Linked DNA regions of Anatilimnocola floriformis. Each later gene encodes a partner of the first gene's protein in a complex. Links are inferred from orthologs where the notes say so. Each region holds a gene or a part of one and is shown on either strand. Other genes may lie near its edges.

Evidence for each region.
Region 2: the proteins of M9Q49_RS03935 (region 1) and mnmG are in contact, whole or in part, in a solved structure (PDB 9HIP), measured with the Escherichia coli proteins. The link is inferred for Anatilimnocola floriformis from one-to-one orthologs.

The regions. Positions count from the first base shown.
Region 1 is NZ_JAMLFW010000001.1:957,004-971,656, reverse strand. What follows is about bases 4,373-7,277. They hold M9Q49_RS03935 (tRNA modification GTPase), read left to right. Parts: upstream 4,373-5,083; coding sequence 5,084-6,472; downstream 6,473-7,277. Other genes in these bases: M9Q49_RS03930 (DUF1549 domain-containing protein), read left to right, coding at 6,556-7,277; M9Q49_RS03940 (YidC/Oxa1 family insertase periplasmic-domain containing protein), read left to right, coding at 4,373-5,080. Also shown: M9Q49_RS03950 (DUF11 domain-containing protein), read left to right, coding at 1-130; M9Q49_RS03945 (redoxin domain-containing protein), read left to right, coding at 1,002-2,138; more of M9Q49_RS03940, read left to right, coding at 2,636-4,372; more of M9Q49_RS03930, read left to right, coding at 7,278-8,973; M9Q49_RS03925 (DUF1501 domain-containing protein), read left to right, coding at 9,084-10,469; M9Q49_RS03920 (REP-associated tyrosine transposase), read right to left, coding at 10,525-11,157; M9Q49_RS03915 (hypothetical protein), read left to right, coding at 11,345-12,127; M9Q49_RS03910 (rhamnogalacturonan acetylesterase), read left to right, coding at 12,170-12,895; M9Q49_RS03905 (DUF6348 family protein), read left to right, coding at 12,914-14,191; M9Q49_RS03900 (hypothetical protein), read right to left, coding at 14,195-14,413; M9Q49_RS03895 (hypothetical protein), read right to left, coding at 14,400-14,653. UniProt on the Escherichia coli protein: Exhibits a very high intrinsic GTPase hydrolysis rate. Involved in the addition of a carboxymethylaminomethyl (cmnm) group at the wobble position (U34) of certain tRNAs, forming tRNA-cmnm(5)s(2)U34.
Region 2 is NZ_JAMLFW010000002.1:616,542-631,157, reverse strand. Bases 7,089-9,956 are described here. They hold mnmG (tRNA uridine-5-carboxymethylaminomethyl(34) synthesis enzyme MnmG), read left to right. Parts: upstream 7,089-7,529; coding sequence 7,530-9,383; downstream 9,384-9,956. Other genes in these bases: M9Q49_RS27200 (aminotransferase class I/II-fold pyridoxal phosphate-dependent enzyme), read right to left, coding at 9,568-9,956; M9Q49_RS27210 (metallophosphoesterase family protein), read left to right, coding at 7,089-7,375. In the rest of the region: aroF (3-deoxy-7-phosphoheptulonate synthase), read right to left, coding at 52-1,164; M9Q49_RS27230 (N-formylglutamate amidohydrolase), read left to right, coding at 1,554-2,564; crossover junction endodeoxyribonuclease RuvC, read right to left, coding at 2,812-3,339; cysS (cysteine--tRNA ligase), read right to left, coding at 3,840-5,405; ispF (2-C-methyl-D-erythritol 2,4-cyclodiphosphate synthase), read right to left, coding at 5,781-6,257; more of M9Q49_RS27210, read left to right, coding at 6,464-7,088; more of M9Q49_RS27200, read right to left, coding at 9,957-12,972; M9Q49_RS27195 (P-II family nitrogen regulator), read right to left, coding at 13,574-13,921; M9Q49_RS27190 (ammonium transporter), read right to left, coding at 14,321-14,616. UniProt on the Escherichia coli protein: NAD-binding protein involved in the addition of a carboxymethylaminomethyl (cmnm) group at the wobble position (U34) of certain tRNAs, forming tRNA-cmnm(5)s(2)U34.

The DNA.
Region 1 (14,653 bases):
GTCCTCGACTGTGAAAGCCGAATTCAAGATCCAAGAAAACCCCGAGACCTTGGTCCTCCGCTGGGAAATCACCGACCCGCTCGAAGTCGGCCAAGGCGGCATTATTCGCTTCCGCTGCCGGGTGCGGTAAGCAAAGGATGAAGAGAGGAAGAGGTTAGAGGTTAGGGATTGGAAGCTTGAATTTGGAAGTCTTGCTCCCTCGCCCCTGTACTCAGGGGAGAGGGTCGGGGTGAGGGGCCGTCGCGGCGAGTAAATTATCCACTCGCTTGTGATTCTTGAATTTTCTTCAGCGTTCGCCCCTGTGAGTCTTTCCGGCTTTCTCGGCCATTAGATTTACGCGCCAGTACCACGGTTGATGCGTACGAGGGCGAAGTGAAAGTAGTCTCTCGCTCGCTACGGCAGTCCCACGTACCTACAACATTCTACCTGTCTTCCAATCTGCAATCTGCCATCCTCAACACGTAGGACGGACCATTGGTCCGCTCCTGCAAGCGTGAACGAGCCAACCAACTCAACTCGCGCTGTCTGGGCGGACCAGTGGTCCGACCTACGCAGGGGCCTATCAGAAATCGCGGTGCTTGACAGACAGAAGCACATAATATACAATTGAACACTAATAATGTTCGCACCCCTTCGATGGCTTCTCATCGGGAGCCGGTCGCTGCTTCGCGGTCCCCCGACGAAGTTCGCCAGCAAGTAGAAATGCAAAGGGCTGATTCCGTTGTTTGTTGTGACCCATCGGTGATCAAGTGGTGTGCGAATCGTGGTCAGACTATTGTGAAATCGTTGTAATCTGTTGTGAAATGTTGTGATAAACTGCAGACGAATTAACCTAAAGCAATGCGGATAAATGAGTTAACTAGATTTAAAAAACGAAAACAACTGTTGTGAACATCGAGACAACAACTGTAGTTTCCGGCACTGGCTGTTGTGGCCGCTTGCCTGGCAGGCCTACACTGGCGGCGAGTTGTATTTTCCACGAACACCTCTCCGGGTGAGACATGATTCGTTCCTATTTATTGCAAGCAGTTGGCTTGGCTCTAGTGAGTTCGTCGCTGGTCGCTCTCTCGCCAGCCGCCGACAATCCCACCAAGCTCCTCGCCATCGGCACGCCCGCGCCGGATTTTGCGTTGCCCGGCGTCGATGGCAAGACGCACACGCTGGCCGATTTCAAATCGGCGAAGTGGTTGCTGGTGGTGTTCACCTGCAATCACTGCCCTACTGCGCAGGCTTATGAGCAGCGAATTATCGATCTGCACAAGGACTACAAAGACAAAGGCGTGACGCTGGTCGCCATCTCGCCCAACGACGACGCCGCCGTGCGCCTCGACGAGCTGGGCTACACCGATGTCAGCGATTCACTCGCCGATATGAAGTTACGGGCCAAGGAACGCGACTTTCAATTTCCCTATCTCTACGACGGCGAGAAGCAGGATGTGTCGCGAGCCTATGGCGTGCTCGCTACGCCGCAGGTGTTGATCTTTGATGCCGAGCGCAAGCTGCGGTACGTCGGGCGAATCGATGACTCCGATGTGAAGACCGTGACCAGCCACGACACGCGCAACGCGCTCGATGCTCTGCTCGCTGGCAAACCGGTACCGGTTGAGACGACGCGGGTCTTCGGCTGCTCGACCAAATGGTCCGACAAGCGCGAAGAAGCCCGCAAGTGGCTCGAAAAAGCCGAAGCCGAAGAAGTGAAGCTCACCGAACTCGACGAAGCGGCTCTCACCAAACTCGCCAAGAACGACACCGACAAATTACTCGTCGTCAACGTCTGGGCCACTTGGTGCGGCCCGTGCGTCGCTGAGTTGCCCGAGCTGGTCACCATCAATCGCATGTATCGCAAACGCGATTTTCAAATGATCACCATCAGCCTCGACGAGCCCGAGAACAAAGCCGCGGCCCAAAAAGTTCTCACCGAGAAAAAGGTCGCCACGACCAACTACATCTCCGCCGTCGGCAGCAAAGACAAATTCGCCGACCTCCTCGACAAAGAATGGCAAGGCCCGGTGCCCTTCACGCTGCTGATCGCCCCCGGCGGCAAAGTGATTTACCGCAAAGCGGGCCCGCTGGAACCGCTGACGGTGAAACGGGCGGTGGTGGATTACTTGGGGCGGACGTATGCGGGAAGGAAGTGAGACGGAGGCGGGAGGCGAGGGACGAGAGGCGGGAGGAAGAAGTTTTGAGTTCTGAGTTTTGAGTTCTGAGACAGGGATGTGAAGAAGTAGCTTGGAGTCGTGAGTGGAAGTTGAGGGCCTCATGTCGTTTGCAAATTTGAATCGTATCGAAAGTCTCGCCGCAGACTGGGAAAACAGAACCTTCGAGATGTGGTCGCCCCTGATTGCCGAAGAAGCCTCCGAAGTCCTAGCGAATTTTTTGGCAGACGAGCACGATAGAGCCCACTGATAAGGAGTTTGCCCTGCTGTCTCGGAACTAAATACTCAGAACTCAGAACTGCCTCCCTCGCATCCCGTCTCCCGCCTCCCGCCTCCCCTCCCCCGTTTCCCCTTGCAAGAAACGCCCCCAAACCGAGAATACTGTCTTGGCGGTTGTGCCTTATAATTAGCCGCCGGCCTCCCCTTTCGGGGCGGGGGCGATTCGCCCGTTGTTGCCCGCCGCGAGAGGGTTTTTCCCTGTGGATCGACGTTTTGTTACTTTTCTGGTCGTCACCTTCCTGATTTGGACGGCGTTTTTGGCCGGCAAACAAATGTTTGCCCCGCCTAAGCCCATCGCCAAAAATCAGCCCAAAGCCGTCCAGCCAGCCGATGATCCGGCCGAGAAACCCGCCGATCCTGACGCCAAAATTGGCGATCCAGAGAAAACTGCGCCGGAGAAAACGCCCACCGATCCGCCAGCGACCGAGAATCCGAGCGATCCTAAGGTCGCCCCCGCCGATACCGAGCCGCGCCCCGCCATCATTCCACGCCAGCGCGTGATGATCGGTTCGCTCGATCCCAAGAGCCCGTACGGCATGCTCGTCACGCTCGATAGCCAGGGTGCCGCGGTCGAACGGGTCGAACTGACCGACCCCCGCTACAAAGACATCGAAGACCTCGGCGGTTATTGCGGTCATCTCGGCTTTGAAGTGATCGGCCGCAGCACCAAGGACAACGTCATTCAAACCGTCGGCCCGGGCACACCGGCGGCTAGCGCGGTGCCGGTCGATAGCACCAAGCCGGTCGGCTTGAAGCCCGGCGATGTCATTCGCGATGCCAACGGCACGCCGATCGAGCGCGGCGAGCAGTTTGAAAAATGGCTGCACGACAAAACCAAGCCGGGCCAATCCGTCGAAGTGACGGTCGACCGCGTCAACGCCGGCAAAGTGGAGTCGCTGGTTTACAAGCTCTCGCTGATCCGCCGCCCGCTCGAAATGATCCGCCCCGAAACACGGACCACGGTCAACAAATCGCAAGTCACCGACCCACTGTCGTTCCTGCTCTCGCTCGAGACGCTGCAGGGAGTGACGGTGAAGGGCAATCAGGACGAAATTCGCGGCCTGCCGTCGTTCCACGAAAGCAACTGGGAACTCGGCGAACAAAGCGAGAGCAGCGTCGTCTTTACCAAGACACTGACGGCAGACGACCTGAAAAAGATCGGCCGCACCGGTTCGCTGAAAGTGACCAAGCGTTATTCCGTGCCGCAAGCAGCTGAAGGCACGAAGACGCCGGCGCAGAAGTATCACCTCGACCTTGCGGTCGGCGTGGAAAACACCGGCGACGAGCAACTCGCCGTGGCCTATCGCCTCGACGGACCAAACGGCATTCCGCTCGAAGGTTGGTGGTACAGCACGAAGATGCACCGCGACATGTTCAAGGGCGCTGGTGCCCGCGACGTGCTCTTTCAGCTCGGCAAGCAACCACATCACCTCGTCGGCACGCCGTTGATTTACGATCACGCCAAGAAAGCGATCAAAGGCAAAACGTCGATCGAGTATCCGCTGATCGATCAAGCCAACACCGAGCCGATGACCTTCACCGGCGTCGATGCACAGTTCTTCGCGGCCATGATCATTCCCAAGGGAACCGGTGAAGCGCCCAGCGACAAGCCGATCCATTTTGCTCGTGCTGCCGCACTGCCGATGCACAATGTCGAGCAACTCACCAAGACGCGGATCCGCACCACGAACACCAGCGTCCGGCTCGTGACAGCGCGCGAAAGCGTCGATGCCGGCCAATCGCTCAAACATCACTATCAGGTTTTTCTCGGGCCGAAAGATCCAGAGATTCTCAAGCCCTACGGCCTCGAGTCGATCATCGAGTACGGCTGGCAATACGCCGCCTATCCCGCCAAGATGCTCGCCGGTCTGTTGCATTGGCTGTATGCCATCACCGGCAACTACGGCGTGTCGATTGTGCTGCTGACGGTTCTCGTGCGAACCTGCATGTTGCCATTCAGCATCCGCCAGGCTCGCTCTGCCAAGCTGATGCAAGAGATTTCAGCAAAGCTCAAGCCAGAGCTCAACGCTCTGAAGGAAAAATACAAAGACGATCCCCTCAAGCAACATCAAGCCACCAGCGAGCTGATGAAGAAGCACGGCATGCCGAACCCCATGGCGGGTTGCTTGCTGGTCTTCTTTCAGCTGCCAGTGTTCGTCGGTTTGTATCGCTGCTTGAGCGTCGATATCAACCTCCGCGATGCGAACCTCTTCTCGACGTGGGAGTGGGCTTCGAACCTCGCCGGCCCTGACAAGTTGTTCTATTGGCAGAACAGCATGCCGTCGTTCATCGCCGATCCTGCCGATGGTTGGCTGGGACCGTTCTTCAACGTCTTCCCGCTGATCACCATCGCGCTCTTCATTCTGCAGCAAAAGCTCTTCACGCCGCCACCGACCGATGAGCAGCAAGAAATGCAGCAGCAAATGATGTTCATGATGAGCCTTATGATGGGCGTCTTCTTCTACAAGGTGCCCGCCGGCCTCTGCTTGTACTTCATCACGTCGAGCCTGTGGAGCGTCGCCGAACGGACCTTGCTGCCGAAGTCGAAGCCTGTCGATCCGAACACGATTGACAGTAAGGTCGTGGCCGAGAACAAAGAGAAAATGTCCGCTCGCACCGCGCGGCGCGAAAAGAAGAAGCGCTAAGCAATGTCGCTGGCCATCGACGACACGATCGTCGCCCTCGCGTCGGCTGCCGGCGGCAGCTACGAAGGGATCATTCGTGTCAGTGGGCCGGCGGTTGTCGAAGTCTTGAAAAAGATCTTCGACGGCGAGACTGGTTCAGGCGATTTGCAATCCAAACGCCCGCTCGTTTTGAACGGTCGCTTGCGTCTCGCGAGCGACACGCGAGCTCAGGAAGTTCACCTTCCAGCGCTGGTCTATCTTTGGCCGACCTCGCGCAGTTACACGCGGCAACCACTGGCGGAAATCTATCTTCCCGGTTCGCCGCCGCTGCTCGATTTGGCGATTCGCTCCCTGTGCAAATGCGGTGCAAGATTGGCCGGGCCGGGGGAATTCACGTTGCGGGCGTTTCTGGCCGGGCGACTCGATCTAACGCAGGCCGAAGCAGTTCTGGGGGTGATCGATGCGCAAGACGCCGCGTCGCTGCAGTCGGCGCTCACGCAGCTCTCGGGCGGTTTGTCGCATCCGCTAGCCAGCTTGCGGAATCAGTTGCTCGATCTTCTCGCCCATCTCGAGGCAGGGCTCGACTTCGTTGACGAAGACATTGAGTTCATCAGCCGAGCCGAACTACAGCAGCAAGTAACCGCCGCGGCGACGAAAGTGCAATCGATCGCCGATCAGTTGAACTCGCGCAGCGAAACCAGCACGTCAGCACCGCGAGTTGTTCTTTACGGCGAACCTAACGCGGGAAAGAGCAGTCTCTTGAATGCCCTCGCCGGAACGGCTGCCGCGATTGTTTCGCCCGTTGCCGGCACCACGCGTGACTATCTGGTGCGACTCGTGACCATCGACAATCAACAGCTGCAACTGATCGACACGGCCGGCGTGGAAGAAGTTTCGAGTACCAACGCGATCGCTGCCGATGCGCAGTCACTTGGTCAATCGCAACACCAACAAGCTGACCTGCAACTCCTCTGCATTGATTCCTCGCAGCCGATGTCGCCGTGGTCGCACGCCGAGCTGCAACGAAATTCGCTGACTCCCCGACTCATCATCGGAACAAAGTTCGATCAAACGGGCGGCCATTCATTTGACCTCCCCTCCCCTGCCCTGCTCACCAGCGTTGTCACCGGCCATGGTCTCGACGAACTCCGCGGCGCAATCATCACTGCCTTGCGCAAGTCGACTGGCGAAATCCCCGTCGTCGCCACGACAGCCTTGCGTTGCACAGCCAGCCTACAAGCCGCCGCCACCGCTCTCGCCTCGGCCGCCGATCTGACGACCAATGGTGCCAGCGACGAATGGATTGCCGCTGAACTTCGCCTCGCCCTCGACGAGCTCGGCCAGGTGATCGGCGCGGTCTACACCGATGATATTCTCGATCGAGTGTTCAGCCGCTTTTGCATTGGGAAATAGGCATTTGGAAGTAATTGCCGCGGCGGCGCATTAGAATAAGGTGACCTGCCCAGGATTCCCCGCTCTCACAGGTCTCATGCGCGATGAAGTTTCTCTCCTTCTCACTGCTACTCCTCTGCGCTTCCCCTGCCCTGGCCGCCGAGATCGATTTCGCCCACGAGGTCGCGCCGCTGCTCAAGCAGCACTGCGGCAAGTGCCACCTCGGTGAGCAGAAAAAAGGGGGGCTGTCGCTGAACACCCGCGAAGCTCTGTTCGTCGGCGGCGACTCCGGCAAAGTAGTCTCGCCCGGCAAGTCGGCGGCTAGCGATCTCATCGAACGCTTGAAATCGACTGACAAAGAATTGCGCATGCCACCCGAGGGACCGCGCGTGCCAGCCGAGCAAATCGCGAAGCTCGCGCGCTGGATCGACGAAGGGGCAAGGTGGGAAGAAGGCTTTCAATTCGCCAAGAGCAGTTACGAACCACCGCTGAAACCGCGCTCCCCTGCCCTGCCCTCTCCGCGCAACGGTCGCGAGAATCCGGTCGATCGCATTCTGGATGAGTATCTCGCGCAGAAAAAGCTCGCCACGCCGGCAGCCGTTGATGATGCCACCTTCGCCCGCCGCGCGTCGCTCGATCTCATCGGTCTGCTGCCGACGGTCGAAGAACTCGACTCGCTGTTGAACGACAAGAGCAGCGACAAGCGGCAGCGCTACGTCGAAAAGCTCCTCGCCCGCGATGTTGACTACGCCGAACACTGGCTGACGTTTTGGAATGATCTGCTGCGGAACGATTACAGTGGCACCGGTTTCATCACTGGTGGTCGCAAGCAGATTTCAAAATGGTTGTATCAATCGCTAGCGACGAACAAGCCTTATGACGTGATGGCCCGCGAGTTGATCTCGCCGCCGAATCAAGACAGCGCGGGTTTCATCGACGGCATTCTGTGGCGCGGCGATGTGAGCGCAGGGCAAACCGTCGAAATTCAGTTTGCGCAGAGTGTTGGTCAGGCGCTGCTAGGCATCAATCTGAAGTGTGCGTCGTGCCACGATAGTTTCATCGATCGCTGGACGCTGCAAGAGTCGTACGGCCTGGCAGCGATCTACTCCAAGCGGCCTCTCGAGATCCATCGCTGCGACAAGCCGATCAATCAGCAAGCCGCGGCGTCGTGGCTCTTTCCTGAACTCGGCCAAGTCGACGCCAAGGCCGCTCAGCCGGAGCGATTGAAGCAACTCGCCGCGCTCGTCACGCATCGCGACAACGGCCGCTTCACGCGAACGATTGTCAACCGGCTGTGGCATCGCACCATGGGCCGCGGCATCGTTCATCCGCCCGATGCAATGCAAACCGAGCCGTGGAACGCCGACCTGCTCGACTTCCTCGCCGAAGATTTTGCTCAGCATGGCTTCGATCTGAAACGCACTCTGTCGCTCATCACGACTTCGGCCGCTTATCAGAGCCAGATGGAAGTCGTCGACAAGAACACCGATGACGCGGGCTATACCTATCGCGGCCCGCGTGCTCGGCGACTGACGGCGGAACAGTTCATCGATGCCGTTTGGCAACTGACCGACACCGCGCCGGGCAAGTTCGACGCGCCGGTGATTCGCGCCGGCTCTTCGTCAGCAAAATCTCCCGCGACTGGACCGAAAGAACTCACCGGCAAGTGGATCTGGTCGAGTGCCGATTCGTCAAATGCTGCCGCCGGTGAAACGGTTGTCGTGCGGAAGAAATTCGATCTAAAAGCCACGCCGGTCCAAGCCATCGCTGCGATTACTTGCGACAACAGCTACTCGCTCTACGCCAACGGCCAGAAGTTGCAGTCTGGTGAAAATTGGGAAGCCCCCGACGCGGTCATTCTCACAGGCAAGTTGAAGGCCGGCGAAAATGAAATCGTAATCGTCGCCAAGAACGGCGGCAGCGGTCCGAACCCGGCTGGCCTCTTCTGCGAGATTGTTGCCTGGCAGGCGGACAAGAGCGCGACCACGATCGCCACAGACGAATCGTGGCAATGGACCAAGACTCTGCCCGACGGCAAAGGCAAATTCAAAACCGAACCCACCGATTGGCAAGCAGCCGCCGCAGTCAAAGGCGCCGCCGTGTGGCAAGGTGTGCATCCGCAGTTGCTGGCGGCACTCAGTGCCGGCGGGCAATCGGTGGGGCTGAAAGTGCGGGCCTCGCTCGTGAAGAGCGACTTCCTGATGCGGGCTCTCGGCCGGCCGAATCGCGATCAAATCGTGACGGTGCGTCCCGATAGCCTGACCACGCTCGAAGCGATTGATCTCGCCAACGGTCAGTCACTCGCTGATAGCTTACAGCGCGGCAGTGTGAAACTGGCGGCTCGCGGGTGGACTCCCGATACATTTTCGCAATGGTTATTCCGCAGCACTCTCGCGCGCGAGCCTTCGCCGGCGGAACTGGCTACGATGAAAGAAGAACTGGGAGCAAAGATCACACCCCAAGGGATTGAAGATGCGTTGTGGAGCGTGTTGATGTTGCCGGAGTTTCAGTTGGTACGGTAGGACAGTACGAAGAGAACCCTCTCCCTGGAGTACCGAGGAGAGGGCACAGGAACAAACAAATGCAAAACGAACAACTCGAACGCCGGCGTTTCCTTCAGTCCCTCGCTGCGATGTCTACCGCTGCCATGCTCAGCGGTGAACCGCGCCGGTTGTGGGCTGACGAAAAGAAAATCGTGCAGCCGAAGGCCACGGCCGATTCTGTCATCCTGCTGTGGATGGGTGGCGGCATGGCGGCGCCGGATACGTTTGATCCGAAGAAGTACGTCGCGTTCGAGCCGGGCGTGAAGGTTGCCGATATCGAGAGCACCTTTCCAGCCATCGACACAGTCGTCGACAACATCAAGATCACGCAGGGCCTGGAGAACATCGCTCGGGTGATGGATCGCGGCACACTCGTGCGTTCGCATGTGCTGCCTGACCTCGGCCACATTCTGCATTCGCGGCATCAATATCATTGGCACACCGGTTACGTGCCGCCGCAGACGGTCGCTTGCCCTCATATCGGCGCGTGGATCGCCAAGGTCCTGGGCCCGAAGAATCCGGTCATCCCCGCCTTCATCAACATCGGCCAGCGTCTTGAAGGGGTCGGCGAGCAGGAAGAGCTGAAAGCCTTCACCACGGCAGGGTTCTTCGGTAGCGAATTCGGCCCGATGAACTTGCCGCATCCCGAAGACGCCGCGCAATCGGTGCGGCCGCCGAAAGGAATGGCCGGCGATCGGTTTGAAAGTCGCAATCGACTGCTGCAAAAATTGATCAAGGAATCGCCGCGAAAGGATTTCGTTTCCGATTATCAGCAGCAGTCGATGCTTCGTTCGCTCGACAACGCTCATCGTCTGCTCAGCGCGAAAGAGCGTTCGGCGTTTGATATTTCGCTCGAGCCAAAAGAGAGTTACGAGAAGTACGACACGGGCCGATTTGGCCGTGGCTGTTTGCTCGCTCGGCGGCTTGTGGAATCCGGCGCGCGGTTCGTTGAAGTCACGACCGAGTACGTGCCATTTCTCAATTGGGATACGCACGCGAATGGTCACACGACGCTGCGCGACATGAAGAAGCAGATCGATCTACCAATCGCGCAGCTGATTCTCGATCTGGAGTCGCGCGGTTTGCTCGACCGCACTCTGGTGATTCTCGCCAGTGAGTTCAGCCGCGACATGCTCATGGAAGGCCGCCCCGGCAGCAACGCCGGTGACCAAGCCACCGAAAAAGTCGACGTGATGAAAGAGCTGAAGCACTACGGCCAGCATCGGCACTTCACCGGCGGCTCGTGCGTCATGCTGTGGGGCGGCGGCGTGCGGAAAGGGCAACTCTACGGTGAGACCGCGAAGGCTCGACCGTTCCTCGCGACCAAAGATCCGCTCAGCGTGATGGACCTCCACGCCACGATCTTCAACGCGATGGGCATCAGCCCTGCGACAGCATTCGACGTTGAAAATCGACCGTTCTATGCGACGGAAGACGGCAAGGGGAAAGCACGTACGGAGCTTTTCGTAGGATAGGCTTCCAGCCTGTCCGTCATCTTATTTCGGGAGCAAGCATGGACAGGCTGGAAGCCTATCCTGCGTAAGCAGATGAATAACGGTATTTCTCCGGGGCGGCGGCGAGTCCTGCACGAACGGGGTTGTGCAAGATATACGCGATCACGCGTTCCAATTCGTCGTCATCGCGAATCCAATGGTCGTAGGACTCCTGCTGCCAGAATTGTCCTTCGAGTTCAAGAGCCTTGTTGCATTCATTGGCCGTAAAGCTCTTCAAGCTGTGCATGATCACTTCACACGGCGACTTTCCTTGGGGAACGGTTGCGCTAAATTCAGGCAAAGGCTGAAAGAGCCAGTGCACGTGGCTGGGCATCACGACCCACGCGATCGATAGGTATCGCACGTCAGCGAAATGAGAGAGCGAATCCATCACAATTTTGGCGATGTCTGCTTGCTCAAAATGACGGACGGCTGGCTGGAAGTCGAGCATTTCATCCATTCGCGCAAACCAAAGTTTATGTAGCCTGCGTTCCCATTCGGCCAGCGAGATTCCTTGCGGCTTAGGTCTTAACTTTAAGTGATCGCCGTACTTGACCAACTCACGCATGCCATTTGCCGGAATGCTGCCATCAAGACAGAAGGTAATGAAGTAAGGGGCATCCTCAACGTCCCAATGAGGCAGATGCCGGCGACGAAAGAAACCGTTCATGGCGACTTCTCACAGGAGAAAATGGTTGGTAGCAGTATGCGAAACCATGCGAGATAGAACAATCACTTTTGACGGACAGGCTGGAAGCCTATCCTACTTGAGCCGCAAAATCGTTAGAGTTTCACAGCCAGAACGCCGATGAACGGAGAGAACTCCATTCCCCCGGCCTTCTTGGTAAATCGCCTTCATGTGGTGCTCGCGCTGCCAGCAAGATGTTCCTGCCGTACCGGGCGATCGGCCCGCGATGCTGCAGTGCGTTCGCTGTCAGCATGTGCTGGCGCGCGGCGAAGAGCCAAAGCCCGAACCAGCGGAACCCACCGCACCGGCCGATAGCGAATTGCTGGAGGCGTTGAAATCGCAGCCGGTTGCCACTCAGCTGCCGCCCATGCCGCAGGAAGACTGGCAACTCGAAGCCGAACTGCGGTATGTCGAACGACTCGCGGCGGCCTGGCGAGAAGCGCCACCTCTGAAAGATTCGTTCGCGCTGTCAGCTGGTGAGGAATCGCACGAAGTCACCGCGAACGACCGAGTTCGTGAAACGCCAAGCACTGAGCAGATCGCCAATAAACCGCGCTTCGCCGGACTGGCTTGGGCGTCGTTGTCGCTGGGTGTGATGGCGTTTGTCTGCGGCGGTGTTCTCTTAGGCTGGTCCGCACTCGCCGGTCGCCAGGATCTGTGGTCGCTCGGTTTGCCGCTCACTCTCGCGGGCCAGGCCGGCTTGATCGTCGGTCTCGTACTGCAACTCGAAACGCTCTGGCAAACCAACCGAGCCACTTCGCAAACGCTGCAAAACCTCGACGGCGAAATCCACGAGCTCCGGCATTCCACAACGCTCCTCACCAACAGCCGCAGCAACCCGGCGCAGTCTTTCTATCTGCACCTCGCCGAAGGAGCCAGTCCGAATCTGCTCCTCGCCGATCTCAAGGGGCAACTTGATTTGCTCAGCGAGCAAATGAGTAAACGGCGGTGATAAGATAGTTCCTGCAATGAACTCTTTGCAGGGACCATCTCCATGTCAACGTTGCTTCGTTTCGTCTTCTGTGTTGCGCTCGTTTGCTGCAGCACAATCACTTCCATCGCCGAAGAGCCCAAACCAGCGACGGTGAAGATCACCCTCGTTGGCGATTCGACGGTCACCGACAAAGCAGGCTGGGGCGCGGCGTTCATAAAACTCGTCGGCCCGAATGCGGAGTGCGTGAACCATGCGAAGGGCGGCGCGAGTTCGAAGAGTTATTACGACAGCGGATTGTGGAAGCGTGCACTCGCTGCGAAGCCGACGTACGTGCTGATTCAGTTCGGCCACAACGATCAGCCTGGCAAAGGGCCGGAGCGCGAAACCGATCCGGCCAACACGTATCGCGATCAACTGAAGAAGTACATCAGCGAAGCCCGTGCTGCCGGCGCTAAACCGATCTTGGTCACTTCGCTGGTGCGCAGAATCTTCACTGCCGACGGCAAGATCAACTCCAGTCTTACTCCGTACGCCGAAGCTGTGAAAGCCGTTGCCGCCGAAACGAAAACGCCCGTCATTGATCTGCACGAACGCAGTAAGGAGCTCGCGGAGAAACTGGGCGTCGAGAAATCGCAACGGTTTGGCCCTCCGCATCCAACGCAGGCCGGTAAGTTCGACGGCACGCACTTGAACGACGAAGGCGCCGCAGCCATCGCGCCGCTGGTTGTCGCCGAGTTGCTTAAAGCCGAGCCAGAACTGCAGCCTTACTTTCCGACCAAGCCCTAGCCTGCCGCAGGTCCTGCCATGTCCGAAGCGGAAGCCGAACATCTACTCGAACTGATTGAAGACGGCATCGCCGAGCACGGTGGTGATCTTGGCGGCTGGACGCGGCGCGACGGCGACACGCTGCAGTTGTTCGATGGCCGGGTGACGCTGCGCGCGAGCATTACCGAGAACGAAGCCGGTTCGAACGCGCAGCCCGGATTTGTGCATGCCCATGTGCTGACCACACTGCATGAGCACGACGATGAAGTGCTCGACGCTTGTCTGTTCGGTTTGGGAAACAACCGCGACGAGGGCTTGCAGCAGGCCGCGGTGATTTGGATGACCAGCGTCGCCGGGCCGATCCGTTCGTTTCTTGACAACAGGCCCGTCTGCATGAGTTGTCAGGCCGGCGTGATGGGCGGCGATCAATCGCAAGGATATTCCGAGGGGGACTACGGCTTGCCGGGATTGCGAGCTTTTGTCGGGCCGGCGATTGTCCGCGGCTTTGACGACAGTTGTTTCATGGCGGCGCTCAACGATCACAAGCCGTGGTTTCGTTATGCGGCTGAATCGGCGGCACCGCGACATGTCCACCTTGTGAAAGTGATCATCCTGCATGAGCCAGGGCAAGGCTGGCGTCGCGAAATGGAGGTCGATGGCCACGACGTTTCGTACAGCGATTCCAACTGGCCGGCGGGAATCGCGCCTCCGGATGTTGGCTACATCACGCGGTTCGCTGTATTTGAATTTCCCCGCAACTCGCGCGAGATCGCGCGCAGGAAAGAACTCGAGCGGACGATCCTGCACTTCGCCGCAAACTATGGGAAGTATGACCAAGTCGACGAAATGATAGTCGCCCTGGAACAAGCCGGCTTTGATCCTGATCTGTTACACGAGGTCGAATCATTTTCCACCATCGCCTTCGGTCGCGCGCTGTTCGGACCGTTGGGTGCAGCCTATCCCGCAACCGTGATCCGTGCTCGCCGTGATGGCCGCGTGGAGACCGATGTGCCGTTGATGACGATCCCGGCTTACACTCGAGCGCGGGCTCTCATTCCGCAGATTGGTAGCGCGATGCCGCTCGAAGATTTTCAAGCCTTGGCGCTCTACAACGCAGAATCGCATGCGCTGGCGCAGGTGCTGGAAAAAGAAGGAGATCAGGTCGACCTAAGTCGGTTGCAGTTATTCCCACTGATCATTCCAGACCGCGAGACCGGCCAGCAGACGATGGACGCTGCGTGGGAAGTCCTCAATAAGATGATCGAAGAGTCTCGTGCGGCGCGTAAACCAAAAAAGCCGTGGTGGAAGTTCTGGTAAGAACTACGACTTGGTCACGGCTTGTTGCACGCTAATGGGATGATGCGACTTGAACATCACCACCACGCCGCCCGCCGCGTAGTCGACGGTTTGGCGGTTTTGGATTTCTTCGGCCGTGATATGAAAATCAACCGGCCGGCAGTCCCTCTTCGCGGCAGCGCCCGCATGGCGAGCGCGAACAACGGCAGTTTGCGACAGAACAGCAGCGTTAGGCGACTTCATGACGACCCTCCGGGGTCAAGTCGTTCAGTAGCGGCCAACCGCCATACACCGGCGGAAAACGGGCTTCGCGATCGAGGTGCCAGTCTTCCGGCAGCTCGTCGTTGAGGAAGCCGTCCTCGGCTTCGTCGTCTTTTCCTTCGAAATCCCAAGTCTCGTCTTCGTGCTCGAGCTGACCCATCAGCTGGGCGATGTAGGGATCGGCCCAGGGAAGGAGCTCATTAGCCGTATAGTTGTCGCCGT
Region 2 (14,616 bases), on another replicon or contig:
CGGCGTCACGGGCCGCCGCGCAAACACATTCCGATAACAGCAGTGCAGAACTTACAGCTTCTTCCCGAGCGCCGTGGCCACGGCCCGGCACTTCGTCATCGTCTCTTCGAACTGCGGGAAGTTGAGCGATTGGTAACCGTCGCTCAGGGCTTTTTCCGGATCGGGATGCACTTCCAGGATGAGACCATCGGCACCCGCGGCGACGGCGGCAGCGGCCATATCGGGAACGAGGTAGGTGTGCCCCGTGCCGTGGCTGGGGTCGATGACGACGGGCAGGTGCGTCTTGTGATGCAGGTACGGCACCGAAGCGAGCGGCAGCGTGAACCGCGTGTGGGCTTCGAAGGTGCGGATGCCGCGTTCGCACAGCATCACGTTTGGGTTGCCTTCGTTGAGAATGTATTCCGCCGCGAGGAGCAACTCTTCCATCGTGGCCGAAGGGCCTCGCTTCAGCAGCACGGCGCGGTCGGTCTTGCCGACGGCTTCGAGCAGGCGGTAGTTCTGCATGTTGCGAGCGCCGACTTGTAGCACGTCGGCGTAGGCGGCGACCAGCGGCACTTCTTCGGTCGACATCACTTCGGTGACGATGGCCAGCCCCGTTTGTTCGCGAGCGAGGGCCAGCAACTTCAAGCCTTCTTCCTTCATCCCTTGGAACGCGTACGGGCTGGTCCGTGGCTTGAACGCACCACCGCGTAGTGCCGTGGCTCCGGCCTTTTTCACCGCATGAGCACAAGCCAGGATTTGATCTTTGCTTTCGACCGAGCAAGGCCCGGCCATGATGCCGATCGAACCGGCGCCGACCTTCAGGTCGCGGACAACAACCTGCGTTGGCTCTTTCTTCACTTCGCGGCTGGCCACTTTGTAAGGGGCCAGAATCGGCATGACCGATTCCACACCCGGGCCACTCGCCAGGGCTTCCTTCGTTTCCGATCGCTTTTCGCCGATGGCGGCGATGACGGTCCGCTCCGTTCCTTGAATCGGATGAGCCTTCAAGCCGAAGGCTTCGACCCGCTCGATCATGTGTTTGATTTGTTCGGGGGTGGCCCCTTGTTCCATGACGATGATCATTGAAAACAGCTCCGGCAGAGAAGGAATGTGATACGGGTTTAAGTCGGGAAGTTGTTCGGGCAAAGTACGATTTCGCGTGCGAGCGACGACGGCGTTCATGGCGGTTCTCCAGCCGGCTTTCAGGTTTGCACCCAAAGTTCCAACCGGAAAATACCGCCGCGGCCAACAAAAAAAGCCCCGAGCGACCAGTTGGTCCCTCAGGGCTTTGGATTGTTGTGCTGTGGTTACGAGCGACTACGCAATCTCCGCGGCCCCGGGGATGAACCCGGTAAAATAAAACCGCCAGCGATAATTGCGCACCAATTTGCTCATGCCGGTGATTATCGTTCGCTGGGCCGGTTTTTCAAGAGGCGTTTTTCTCCTTTGCGGTGAAATTTCTGAGCACCCTTGATTTTGGTTAAGGTTTGCTGCCAGCACGCAACAGACCGCCGCAGCGAGATTAACATGGAGATGCCTGCTCGCTTCCCGCCTTCGCCGAGGACCCCGCCGTGCGCATCACTGCTCGTTTTCTGTCTCTGCTGCTGATCGTTGCCGCTGCTGGCGTGTCGCACGCTCAACAAGTCGAGACCTTTGTTCCCGGCCAGACTTACTATGGCAAGGACAAGCACATCGAATATCTCGCCGGCGATCTGCCGTTCATTCTCTCGGCCCCGCATGGTGGCCGCGAAAAGCCCGACGATATTCCCGATCGCAAGGAAGGAACGTTTGCCTTCGACATCGGCACGCAGGAATTGGCTCGCGCGATTCATGCTGAGATTTTCAAGCAGACCGGTCACTATCCGCATGTGATCATCTGTCGCATCACGCGGCGGAAGATTGATTGCAATCGCGAAATCGTCGAAGCCTGCGCCGGCAACAAAGAAGCCGAAGTCGTCTGGCATGACTGGCATCGCTTCATCGGTGCTGCTCGCGAACAAGTGCTGAAGAGTCGCGGCCGCGGGCTCTACATCGATCTGCATGGCCATGGTCACAAGGTCGGCCAGCTCGAGATGGGCTATCTCCACTCGGCCGAGGATTATCAAGTCGCCGACAAAGAGCTGAACGGCGCGCAGTTTCTCGCGGCGAGCAGTTTGCAAGGACTCATCGCGCTGAACCGCCGGCCGTATTCCGAACTGATCCGCGGCGACTTCGCCCTCGGCACGCTGCTGGCCGAGCGCGGTTTTCCCGCCACCCCGAGCAAGCAACGCCCCGAACCGACCACGCCGTACTTTCGCGGCGGCTACAACACCAGTCGCTACGGTCACGATGGCGGCCCGATTGCCGGCTTGCAGATCGAAACCAACAGCCGCGGCGTGCGCGACAACGATGTCTCGCGAGCCAAGTTTGCCAAGGGAATGTACGAGTCGCTACAGATCTTTTTCGAAGCCCAGTTCAACATGCCCCTGTCGCCGCCAGCGGCTGCGAAAAGTGCAACGCAAACTTCGGTCGCTCAACCATGCTGCGCAGTGCAAACGCAATGTGCTCGCCGCTTTCGCTGCCGGCCGCGGCGCTGCCGATAGTCGCCGACATTGTCGTCGTTTTCTCCGAAAACGATGGGTTGAGGCTGACCTGAAGCGTGCAAAGGAACGAGCTCTGCGAAGTTCCGGGTTTGGCGAACAGAATCTAGCGTTCGCTGTCGCTTCGAACGTTGATTGTGCGCTGCAAGCTCTACTCGCCGAAGTGCCGAAAGTCGCGGAGCTCTTTCGGCGGCGCGCGGTTGGTTTACCTCAGCCCATCGTTCACAGAGTGAACGACGACAATGGCGAACTACTTCCGCTTCAGCAGCGCACTCGGTAGCGATGTTTCGCGGCGGTGGAAGTGATGGCAGAGGGCGATCGCCAGCGCATCGGCGACATCGGGCGGTTCTGGCGCCTTGGCTAGCTGAAAGGGCTGCACCACGGCTTGCTGCACCTGGCTCTTCGGAGCTCTACCGTTGCCGGTTAGCATCTTCTTAATCTTCGTTGCCGCGTAACTTTGCACTTCGATGCCCGCCAGCTGTGCGGCCAGCACAATCACGCCGCGGGCATGGCCCATCAGAATGGCCGTCGTCGGCCGCTCGTAGTGCGAATAGAGTTGCTCGAGGGCCATCACGTTTGGCTTGAGCTCGGCGACGACGTCGCGCACACCTTCGTGAATCTCCTGCAGCCGGGCCGCAAGACTTCCCTTCGTCTTGCCGCGGACGACACCCGCTTCGACCAACTTCACTTGTTGGCCAAAGCTTTCGATCACGGCGTAGCCAGTGATGTTAAGGCCCGGATCAATGCCGACGATGCGAAGCGGTGTGAGTTTGCTCATGCTGGCTCCGGTCCACTTCCCTTAAATCCATTTCGCCAGCGAAGGTACAACACTTGTGCGCGCTTTTTGCAATTTGCTCAAAGCCTACACAGCACAAACCTTACGCACAAAATCGACTGTTTTACCTCGGTTGTTTCACAACACTTCACAATAAGTCTGTTTTTACCTGCTGCGCATTTTGGCATTCGCGGAACTCACTAGCAGGCCATCACTTGGCGTGATCGACTTGGCTGTAACCCTTATGCTCCGCGAATTGCCCACAACAACGAAATAACGCTCGCACAACACCGCTCCACCCACGATCACCTTCGCAGCCGAATCAAACTCTTTCGGCGCGCACCGCGTCTCTAGCTTTTACGACAACCAACTTGCCAAGGAACACGGCGGACCGCGGTGCTAGTGATATTGTACATTGGTACACTAATTTGTCCAGTGGTAATTTTCGTATGCGCGATTGGACTCCGCGATCTGAATTCTGGCGAATTCAGCTACTGGGAGCGTTACGCACCGCCGATGCGCCATTCAGTGGGGCCGCCCTTTTTGTCTTCCAGCGTGATCCCTGCTTCGGCGAGCTTGTTGCGAATGAGGTCGCCGGTGGCGAAATCTTTGTTTGCGCGAGCGTTGGCCCGCAGCTCGATCAGCAGCGGCATGACCTTTTCGGCCACGCCATCGCCGCCGCCACCACGCTTCGGTTGTACGGTCTTGAAGACACCGAGGATGGCGGTCAGCTCGCGAAGGATGCGAGTTCCCTTCACCAATGTTTGCACATCGGCATCGGCAAAAACTTCCGGGCCGGGCGCCGTCGCGGCAAAGCGGTCGAGATTCTTCTGGTCGGCAAACTTGTTGAGTTCGCGGAGCATGTCGAACAACTCAGCAATCGCGCCGCCGGTGTTGAAATCGTCGTCCATCTTGTCGAGGAAATTCTTCCGCTGCTCGGCGAGCGTCTTCAGCAGCGGCACGCTCGTATCGATCTCGTCGCCTTCCTTGCGTGTGGCGGCGAACGGCAGATTGAAGTAGCGCTGCTTCGTGACTTTTTGAAAGCGTTCGAAGAAGCGATAGAAACCTTCGAGCGACTTCGCGGTTTCGGCCAGCGGCTCTTCGCCGAACATGACTGTGCTGCGGTAATGCGTGCTGAGGAGGAAAAAGCGAATCCGTTCACCGCCGAGGCGGGCAATGTCGTCGGCCAGGCCGCCGGCGCCCTTCGAACGACTCACCTTGCCGCCATCGTCAGCCGCTTCGGCAGCGCGTTCGCCCTTGCCGCCGATCTTTCCCGCCGACGCTGCCTTCCGCAGCAGGCCGTTGTGCATCCAGTACTTCACCATCGGCTTCCCGTGGCAGCATTGGCTTTGGGCCAGTTCGTTTTCGTGATGCGGAAACTTCAGATCGAGGCCGCCGCCGTGAATGTCAAACGTCTCGCCGAGAATGGCTTTGCACATGGCCGAGCACTCGATATGCCAGCCCGGCCGACCCTTGCCCCACGGGCTGTCCCACGCTGGTTCGCCTGGCTTGGCGCTCTTCCACAAGGCAAAGTCGCCGGGGTTGCGTTTCTTACCGGCATGGCCGCCACCTTCGCCCTGCTGATCATCGATACTTCGGTTGTTCAGCTTGCCGTAGTTCGGATCCTTCGCGACATCAAACAGCACGTCGCCGTCGCTCTCGTAGGCAAAGCCCTTCTTGATGAGCGACTGATTGAAGTCGATGATCCCCTGCATGTGCTCGGTCGCCTTCGGCATGATGTCGATCTGATCGACGCCGAGGCCCGCGAGGTTGTTCAGATAGTCGATGACCATCTCATCGGCGATCTGGGCCATCGGAATGCCCCGCTCATGCTGCTGCTGGATCAGTTTGTCGTCGACATCGGTGATATTCACCACCCAAGTCACGATGTAGCCGTTGTAGTTGAGATAGCGTTTGATCGTGTCAAAAATCACCGGCCCGACCATGTGGCCGATGTGACTCTCCTTGTAAACCGTCGGCCCGCACAGATAGATGCCGACGCGGCCCGGCTTGACGGTTTCGAAGACTTCTTTGTTCTGAGTCAGAGTGTTGTAGACGCGGATTGTCATGATTGCAGATTTCAGATCGAAGATTGCAGATTGAGAATTTGAATTTGAATTTGAATTTGAATTGATTACTCCCTCTCCTCGGTACTCCGGGGAGAGGGTTGAAGCTTAATCGAGTTATACGGTTTCGACTTCGCGACCACCGGCCTTGTGCCGGTGGGGCGATCACTGGCCAGCTACGTCGCCAAAACCCTGTTCTCGCGACCACGGGGCTAGCCCCCGTGGAGCGCTCACTGAACGGCTGGGAAGCTGAGCAGTGATGGCCCCATCGGCACAAGGCCGATGGTCGCCGGAAAAATCAGGATCGGTTTTGGTAGCCGACTAGTGAGTGCTCCACTGGGGCGAGCCCAGTGGTCGCAGGATGTTTTCATTCCTTGGTTAGGTTGTTGGTACCAGCAAACAAACACACTCCGCACTGATCGCCTCTTCGCGGCCGATCGGGCCGACGCTTTCGCCAGTCTTCGCTTTCACGCCGACCTGATCGATCGTGACGGACAAGATCTCGGCGATGCGCGCGCGAATGGCTTCGCGGTGCGGCAGGATTTTGGGTTTCTGGGCAAAGACCACGCAGTCGAGATTGCCGATGCGGTAGCCAGCCGATTGCACGCGCTCGTGCGCCAGGCGGAGCATGTCGGCAGAGTCGCGGCCTTTGTTTTCCGCGGCCGTATCGGGAAAAAATTCGCCGATATCGCCGAGGCAGGCAGCGCCGAGAATCGCATCGGTGATGGCATGCAGCAGCGCATCGGCATCGCTATGGCCAATCAGGTGGCGGTCGTGAGGAATCGCAATTCCTCCGAGCCGCAACGGGCCACCCTCGCCCAGTCGATGCGTATCGTGCCCCAAGCCCACGCGCATGCTACGGAAATCCTTCTCCGGAGTTTTTCGATGTGATCTAACAAGGCTTGCCGATAGAACACAGGCAAGCTGCACAAATTACGCGGCCGATTATATCGGGAGGGGGGAAAAACGACAATGCGAACGCGATGCGGTGCCCAGACTCCGAAATCGCCGCCCTTCTATTAGAATAGAGCGTCCCTTTCTCGCCTCCCTGGAGCCCGCCGATGACACTGCATGTCTTGCCGTCTGAAACTGCGCTCGCCAGTCGTCGCCAGTTTTTCGCTTGGGCTGGTTTGGCCGGCGTGACGATCGCGGCGGGATCGGCTTGGGGTAAGGACGCGAGCAAACCGACCACCATCGCGCTGCTGTCGGATACGCACATCAATGCCGACAAGGCGAAAGTCATCAGCAACGTGGTCATGGCAGATCATCTGGCCAAGGCCTGGGAAGGAGTGACGGCGGCGGCCTCGCGGTTGTCGGCAGCCATCGTGCATGGCGACGTCGCTCACCTGGTGGGCGAAGCCGGCGATTATCGGCAGGTTGCGCAGCTGCTCATTCCCGCCGGCAAAGCCGTCGTGCCGCTCCATTTCATGATGGGCAATCACGATGACCGCGGCAATTTTCGCGAGGTGCTGAGAGCCGCGGCGGCTTCGCCGCTGGAGTCGCATCAAGTGGCGATCCTCGACACGCCGCAAGCCACCTGGCTGATGCTCGACTCGCTCGAGTTCACCAACAAGACGCCGGGCAAACTCGGCGAGGCTCAGCTGAAGTGGCTGACCGCGGCGCTCGACGCGAAGAAGGACAAACCGGCGATCATCTCGGTGCACCATCATCCGCAGTGGGAAACCGACAAGGTCCCCGGTATCACCGACACCAAAGAGTTCTTCGAAATCCTCACGCCGCGCAAGCACGTGAAGGCCGTCTTCTTCGGCCATACGCACAACTGGAATATCCAACAGCACGACGGGATCCACCTGGTGAACCTGCCCCCCGTCGCCTACGTCTTCAACAAAGAGAAACCCAGCGGCTGGGTCGAAGCGGCCCTCGGCGCGACAGGCATGGAACTGACGCTGCATGGCGTGGGTCCGGCGCATGAGACGCATGGGAAGAAGAAGAAACTCGAGTGGCGGGGGTAGTTCTGAGTTTGAAGTTTGATTCGCTGCCCGGCCCCTCACCCCAGCCCTCTCCCCGGAGTACCGAGGAGAGGGAGTTCGCAAATAAAATTGCATTTCCCCAGCCCCCAGTTCCTAGCCCCCAACCCCCAACCCTTAACTCCCAGCCCCTCCCCCCATGTCCTCCGATTACCACTACGACGTCCTCGTCATCGGCGCTGGTCATGCCGGCACCGAAGCGGCGATGGCCGCTGCGCGAATGGGGGCGTCGACTTGCCTGCTGACAACCAATTGCGATACCGTCGCGCAGATGAGTTGCAATCCCGCCATCGGCGGTGTCGCCAAGGGACAGATCGTCCGCGAGATCGATGCCCTCGGCGGTGTGATGGGCCGCGCGATCGATGCCACAGGCATTCAGTTTCGCTTGCTCAATCGCCGCAAAGGCCCCGCGATGCACAGCCCGCGCGCACAGGCCGATAAGAAGGGTTATCAGTTTGAAGTGAAGCGGCTGGTCGAGGAGCAAGAGAATCTGGCGCTGCGGCAGGAAGTGGTCGAGGATCTGCTGTACGAAGAAACAAGCGGCGAGGGAGAAGCTCACTTTAAGGTAGTCGGCGTGCGTGTTCGCGGCGGCGTGGAATATCGGGCTGCTGCCGTGGTGCTGACGACCGGCACGTTTCTGCAAGCCATCATGCACACCGGCGAGGTGCAAACGCCCGGCGGCCGCGCGGGAGAAGGAACGACGGCGGGAATCAGCGGCGCGCTCGCGCGACTCGGCTTTCGCGTGCAGCGGTTCAAGACCGGCACGCCTTGCCGGTTGAATGGTCGGACCATCGACTACACTCGCACCGAGTTGCAGCCCGGCGATGACGATCCGGAGCCGTTTTCGTTTTTGACCAGTGAAGACGAACGGCAGCGGATGGCTCGCGAGCAGATACCTTGCTACATCACGCACACCAACGAGCAGGTGCATGCCCTCATCCGCGCCAATTTGCATCGCGCGCCGATGTACAGCGGACAGATCAATAGTCGCGGACCGCGCTATTGCCCGAGCATCGAAGACAAGGTGGTTCGCTTCGCCGAGAAAGATGGCCATCAACTGTTCCTCGAACCCGAAGGCCGTCGCACGCACGAGGTATACGTCAACGGCATTTCGACGAGCCTGCCGCGCGACGTGCAGGATCAGATGTTGCGGATGATCCCCGGCCTCGAGCGCGTGCAGATCATGCGCTACGGCTATGCGGTGGAATACGACTATTGCCCGCCCGATCAACTTTGGCCGTGGCTCGAAACGAAGCGCGTCGCCGGTTTGTTTTTCGCCGGTCAGATCAACGGTACGACGGGCTACGAAGAAGCGGCAGGCCAAGGCTTGATCGCCGGCGCATCGGCAGCGCTGAAATTGCAAAACAAAGAACCGCTCGTGATCGGCCGTGAGCAAGCCTATCTCGGCGTGCTCACAGACGACCTCGTCACCTGCGGCGTGGATGAGCCGTATCGTATGTTCACGAGCCGCGCGGAATATCGCCTGCTGCTGCGTCACGACAACGCCGATCGGCGACTTACCGCCATCGGACGCCGCGCGGGGCTCGTCGATGATGTGCGCTGGAAGCGACTCGAGGAGAAGGAAGCCGAGATCGCGCATGCGCTCAAGGTCTTGCACTCGACGCGCGTTGGCGAAGTGTCGCTCGAACAAATGCTCAAGCGCCCGGAGGTCACTTGGAAAGAGATCGTCGAGCGATGTCCGCCACTCGCATCGATCTCGCGCGAGTCGTCGATTCAAATCGAATATGACGTGAAGTACGCCGGCTACGTCACGCGCCAGGAACAGCAAGTCGATCGGCAGAAGCGCCTCTCGGACAAGAAAATTCCCGAGCACTTCGACTACGGCATGGTCCGGCACCTTCGCACCGAAGCCCGCGAAAAGCTCCTCAAGATCCGCCCGATCACGCTCGCGCAGGCCGGCCGCATCAGCGGCATTACCCCAGCGGATCTCGCCCTCGTTCTCACCTACCTCGAAGGCAAGTCGCGCTCATAGGAAGCCCGACGCGTTAGCGAGGGAGTTGGGCACGCGGACTTATTTCGTGGCAACGTGCGGAAGCACAAAAACGGCGGTGTCACTCGCCAACCGAACTCGCGCGAGCTTCTCTTGGTGCTACCGCACGTTGCTGATAGCCAAGTTAACTCGCAGCTCTCCCTCGCTAACGCGTCGGGCTACCTTTTCAGGCTTTCGCCAGGGCGTTGAGCGGTGGGACGGCTTTGCTCTTCTTCTGCAGGTACTTTGGATCGAGTTTGCTGAGTTCTTCGGCCACAGCGTTGACCGTGTAGCGGATCTGCTCTTCCGAGTGCAAGCAGGTGATGAAGAATCGCAGGCGGGCCTTTTCTTCTTCCACGGCGGGATGCAGGATCGGCTGCACGTTGACGCCGCGCTCGAACATCGCTCGCGAGAGGATGAGCGCGTGCTGCGAGTTGCCGGTGATGACCGGCACGACGGCAGTGCCGCCTGACCAACCAGTGTTAATGCCGCGCTCTTTGGCGAGTTCCAAAAAGAGAGCCGCGTTGGCGCGAAGTTTTGTCACACGTTGCGGCTCTTTTTGCAGCAAACGCAAAGCCGCGAGCGAACCGGCCGCGGCGCTGGGTGGCAAACCGCAGCTGAAGACGAAGCCGGGAGTCGTGTACTTCATGTACTCGATCAGTTCCTTCGGGCCGGCGATGTAACCGCCGCAACTGCCGAAGGATTTGCTGAGCGTGGCCATCGAGAGATCGACGTCGCGCGGGTTGCAGCCGAAGTGTTCCGTAATGCCGCGGCCCGTCGCGCCGAGCACGCCGCTGGAGTGGGCTTCGTCGACCATGAGGAAGGCTTTGTGCTTCTTCTTCACCTCGATGAACTTCGGCAGGTCGGGGAAGTCACCGTCCATGCTGTAAGTCCCTTCGATGACCAGCAGCACCTTGCGATAGAGCGTGCGGATCTCCGAGAGAATTTCGTCGGCGGCTTGCCAATCGTTGTGCGGGAACGGGCGACGTCGCGCACCCGACATGATCGCGCCTTGAATGATGCTGTTGTGATCGAGCGAGTCGTGCAGGATCAAGTCGCCAGCGCCGAAGAGATGGCCGACCGTCGTTTCATTCGTGGCGTGTCCGCTGACGAAGCAGATCGCGTCTTCTTGATCGACGAACTTCGCAATCTCCATTTCGAGTTCGCGATGGACGGGCTTTTCGCCCGAGACCAAACGGCTCGCAGAGACGCTCGTGCCGTAGCGATCGATGGCGTCCTTGGCGGCTGCGGCGACGATCGGATCGCCCGACATGCCGAGGTAGTTGTACGTCGTGAAGCTGATCAGATCTTTGCCGTTGATCTTGGCAGTGTCGCGCGTCACGCCTTCGTGCACGCAGAAATACGGATTGCCGGCGCCGAGACTTTCGAGCCCTTCGATCAACTGCCGCAGGCGGCGATACTCGGGCATCTGCTTGAAGTCGTAGCACTCGGGACCAATTTCATCGAGCGATTTCTTGGCTTGCGTTTCAACGGCGGCCGCGGCGGGCTTGAGCGCGACCGGAACCGTGCCGATGTGTGTCTCGATCGCATCGGCGACCTGGCGAACCGTTTCGATCTCGGCGAGCACATGCTCGGGGAAGCGGCCGCCAAAGGCTTCTTCCAGCGAGTTGGCGATTTGCAGGCGTTCGAGCGAATCGAGCCCCAGATCCGTGACGATGTTGCTATCGAGCGCAACGACTTTGGCCCGCTCTTTGGCGATCGCTTTGACGTGCTCGATCACGGCTTGCACGATGAGCGGATTGGGCTGCTTGCCGTCATCAGCGGCCGCTGACGATTCCGCAGTCTCGTCTTCCTGATCGGGCGCCGTCGCCTCGACTTCTTTTTTCTCCCAGCCGAGCCATTTTTCGATGACTTGCAATTGGTCGTTCAAAAAGTCTTCGCGGCAAGCGTGGCGCTGAATCTTGCCGCTGGAGGTCTTGGGAATCGAGCCGAAGCGGACGAGGATGACCGCATCAGGAGGTAGCTCGTGCTCGGCGGTCACATCGCGGCGAATGGCGGCGACGACATCGCTCCAATCGCTGCGGCGCGTCCGTTCGACTTCGGCGACGACGATCAAGCGTTCGCGGTCATGCAGATCGACAGCAAAGGCCGCAACTTCGCCGGCGTTGATGCGTGGGCTGGCGCGTTCGACCGTTTGTTCGATGTCCTGCGGATAACGATTCACGCCGCGGACGATGATCAAGTCCTTCAACCGGCCGGTGACGAAGAGTTCGCCGTCGTGGAAGAAGCCGAGATCGCCGGTGCGGAGAAACGGGCCTTCGTTGGTGCCAGCGATGTAGGCGTGGAAGGTGGAGTGCGTGGCTTCGGGCTTGTTCCAATAGCCTTGCGCGACGCTGCCGCCTTGAACCCAGATTTCGCCGATGCGGCCGGGCGGGCATTCGTTGAGCATGTCGGCATCGACAATGGCAACGCGCTCTTCGGGCAGCACGCGGCCGCAGCCGGTGAGCTCTCGCGCGGAAGGATGCTTTTCGCTGACGGGCACGACACGGCGCTGGTCGATTTGTTTGCCGTCAAATGTCCGCAGCAGCGGCAAGCGATCTTTGTAACCGCCGGTGACGATTAGCGTGGTTTCGGCCATGCCGTAGCAAGGATAAAACGCCCGCAGATTGAAGCCATAAGGTCCAAAGCGTTCGGCAAACTTGTGCAGCGTATCGGCGCGCACCGGCTCAGCGCCGTTGAAGGCGAGTTCCCAGCAGCTGAGGTCAATACCCGCGAGTTGTTCGTCGGTAATCTTGCTCGTGCACAGGTCGTAAGCGAAGTTCGGGCCGCCGCTGATCGAGACGCGATACTTGCTGATCCCGCGCAGCCAGCGAATCGGCTTCTGCAAAAATGTCATCGGCGACATGAGGACGCTGGGCCGGCCGAAGAACATCGAGTTGAGCACACCGCCGACCAGACCCATGTCGTGATAGGTGGGCAACCACGACAGGCCGCTCCCTTGGCGCGTCGGCTCAAAGCCATAAGTAATGATCTGCACGTTGGCCATCAGGTTCGAGTGCGAGAGCATCACCCCCTTCGGCGTGCCGGTCGAGCCGCTGGTGTATTGCAGCATCGCCAGGGTTTTGGGATTGATCGTTTTGAACTGCCAGCCGCCATGCGAGTCGCTGGGGATCTCATCCGTCGCGAGCCATAGCAACTGTTTGAGGAGCGGCGCTTCGTCGAGCATGTCGCCGCTGCGATCGGCGATGTCGCTGGTGATGAGCGCGGCCTTGGCCTGGGCATCGGCAGCAATCGCTGCGATGCGGAGCATGTTGCGATTCTTCCGCGGCGGATAAGCCGGCACCGCGACTGCGCCGGCAGCGAGGCAGGCGAAGTAAGCCACGACATACTCGAGGCCTGGCGGATAAAGGAGCAGCACCCGTTCGCCGCTCAGTTTCTCTTCGACCAGGCGGCGGGCCAGCGAGCGGACCCGCTGATTGAACTGCCCGAACGTGATCCGCGTCTCCGACGTCTCACCATCGGTGAAGGTGTATGCCGTGTCGTCGGGTTGCTTCTCGGTCCAATACTGCAACGAGTCGATCAGGGACGTCGTGGGGGGATTGAAAGGCTTGAAAGAACGTTCCAGATCCACAGCAACCTCCGAATTTCCCCGAGAACGCAGCAGCTGACCGATGAACTCCGCCGAAAATTCGCCAGCGGGCAACTGCACCTTAACAAATCAACGCCTGCCTGGGATGCTCCCGCAGGGCAGTCATCTGCTTTACATCGTCTAAACGGGCAGGATTCAGCCAATCGAGATCACGCAATCGAGGCCACTAGCCCGATTGGGGCAGGAGAAAACCGAATTTTAGAAAAGTCTTAACTCGAATTCTACAGAGAAGTTAAGAAGAGAGAGAGCAACTTCACGCCGACTAAGATTTGATCTCGGTTGCGCTCTGCTCACAACACGTCAAAGTTGCGTGAAACCTGTCCCTTTTTACCCAAAGCACCCAGTGTGAGGGGCCGCTGTCATCGTTATCTCCGAAAACGATGGGTTGAGGTTGAATTGCCGCAGGCCGAGAAAATAGCTCCGCGAAGTTCCGGCTTTGGCGGATTGAGGTTAGGTTCGCTCTTGCTTCAAACGTAAATTTTCCGCTGCTACCTCGACTCGCCAAACAGCCGAAAGTCGCGGGGCTCTTTCGGCGGCGCGCGGTTGGTTTGCCTTAACCCATCGAGCACGGAGTGATCGACGACTAGATCGCTTCTTTGCCCCGTTCGCCGGTGCGGATGCGGACGCAGTCGTCCATGGGCACGACGAAGATCTTACCGTCGCCGATTTCTCCTTTTTCGCCGGTGCGGCCACCCTTGATGATGGCATCGATCGTGGGCTGCACGAAGTCGTCGTTGACGGCGATTTGCAGTTGCACTTTGCGGAGCAAGTTCACTTTGTATTCATGGCCGCGGTAGAGTTCGGTCTGTCCCTTCTGGCGACCGAAGCCTTGGCAGTCGAGCACGGTGAGGCGAAAGACTTCGACCTCGGTGAGGGCGGCTTTGACTTCTTCGAGCTTGCTCGGCTGAATGATGGCGATGATGAGTTTCATGATTCATTGTCGCCTTTCGCTCCGCGAAAGGGCGCGTCTTCAATGGATGGTAACACAGCGCCTTTGACATACCTTCAAGTGGTTGCCGGCAAAGACGTGTTCTTTCGCGGAGCGAAAGGCGACAATGGAATCTAGTTTGGCGTTGCCCGGGCAGCAAGAGTGCTGCAGAACTCCGCTCTTGATTCGCTGCGCACTTCGGGCTGTTCACGAAAAGTGGGCCAGAAAAAACACCCCGGCTCGGGCAAGCGAGGCGGACGCTTACCCGAGCCATGCGGGGTATCCTTCTGGCCCAGGCAAGGCCGAAGTGCATTCAACTTGATCGTTTGATTTAGACCCGACCGTTGTCCGAGGGCCTGCCTGCGCGGAGACGTGGCAGCCCTCGGACAACCGGGTAGGGTACTAACTTGATTCCGTGATCGGCTCCGTTCTCGGCCGGACCGTCACCGCGCCGTAGCGCGGCAAGCGAGCCTGGCTGCTGCCAAAACTGCTGTTCACCGAATCGAGGGCCACGACATTCGCCGGGTAGGCGTACATGCCGTGTTCACACATATCGAGACCGGCCAGTTCTTCGTCCGCGTCGACACGGAGAAGACCGACGGCTTTCAAGATTGAGAAGAGTGCGAGCGAAGTTGTCAGCGCCCAAATGGCGAAGACTGCTGTGCCAGCCAATTGCGTGGTCAGGTTGGCGCCTTCGC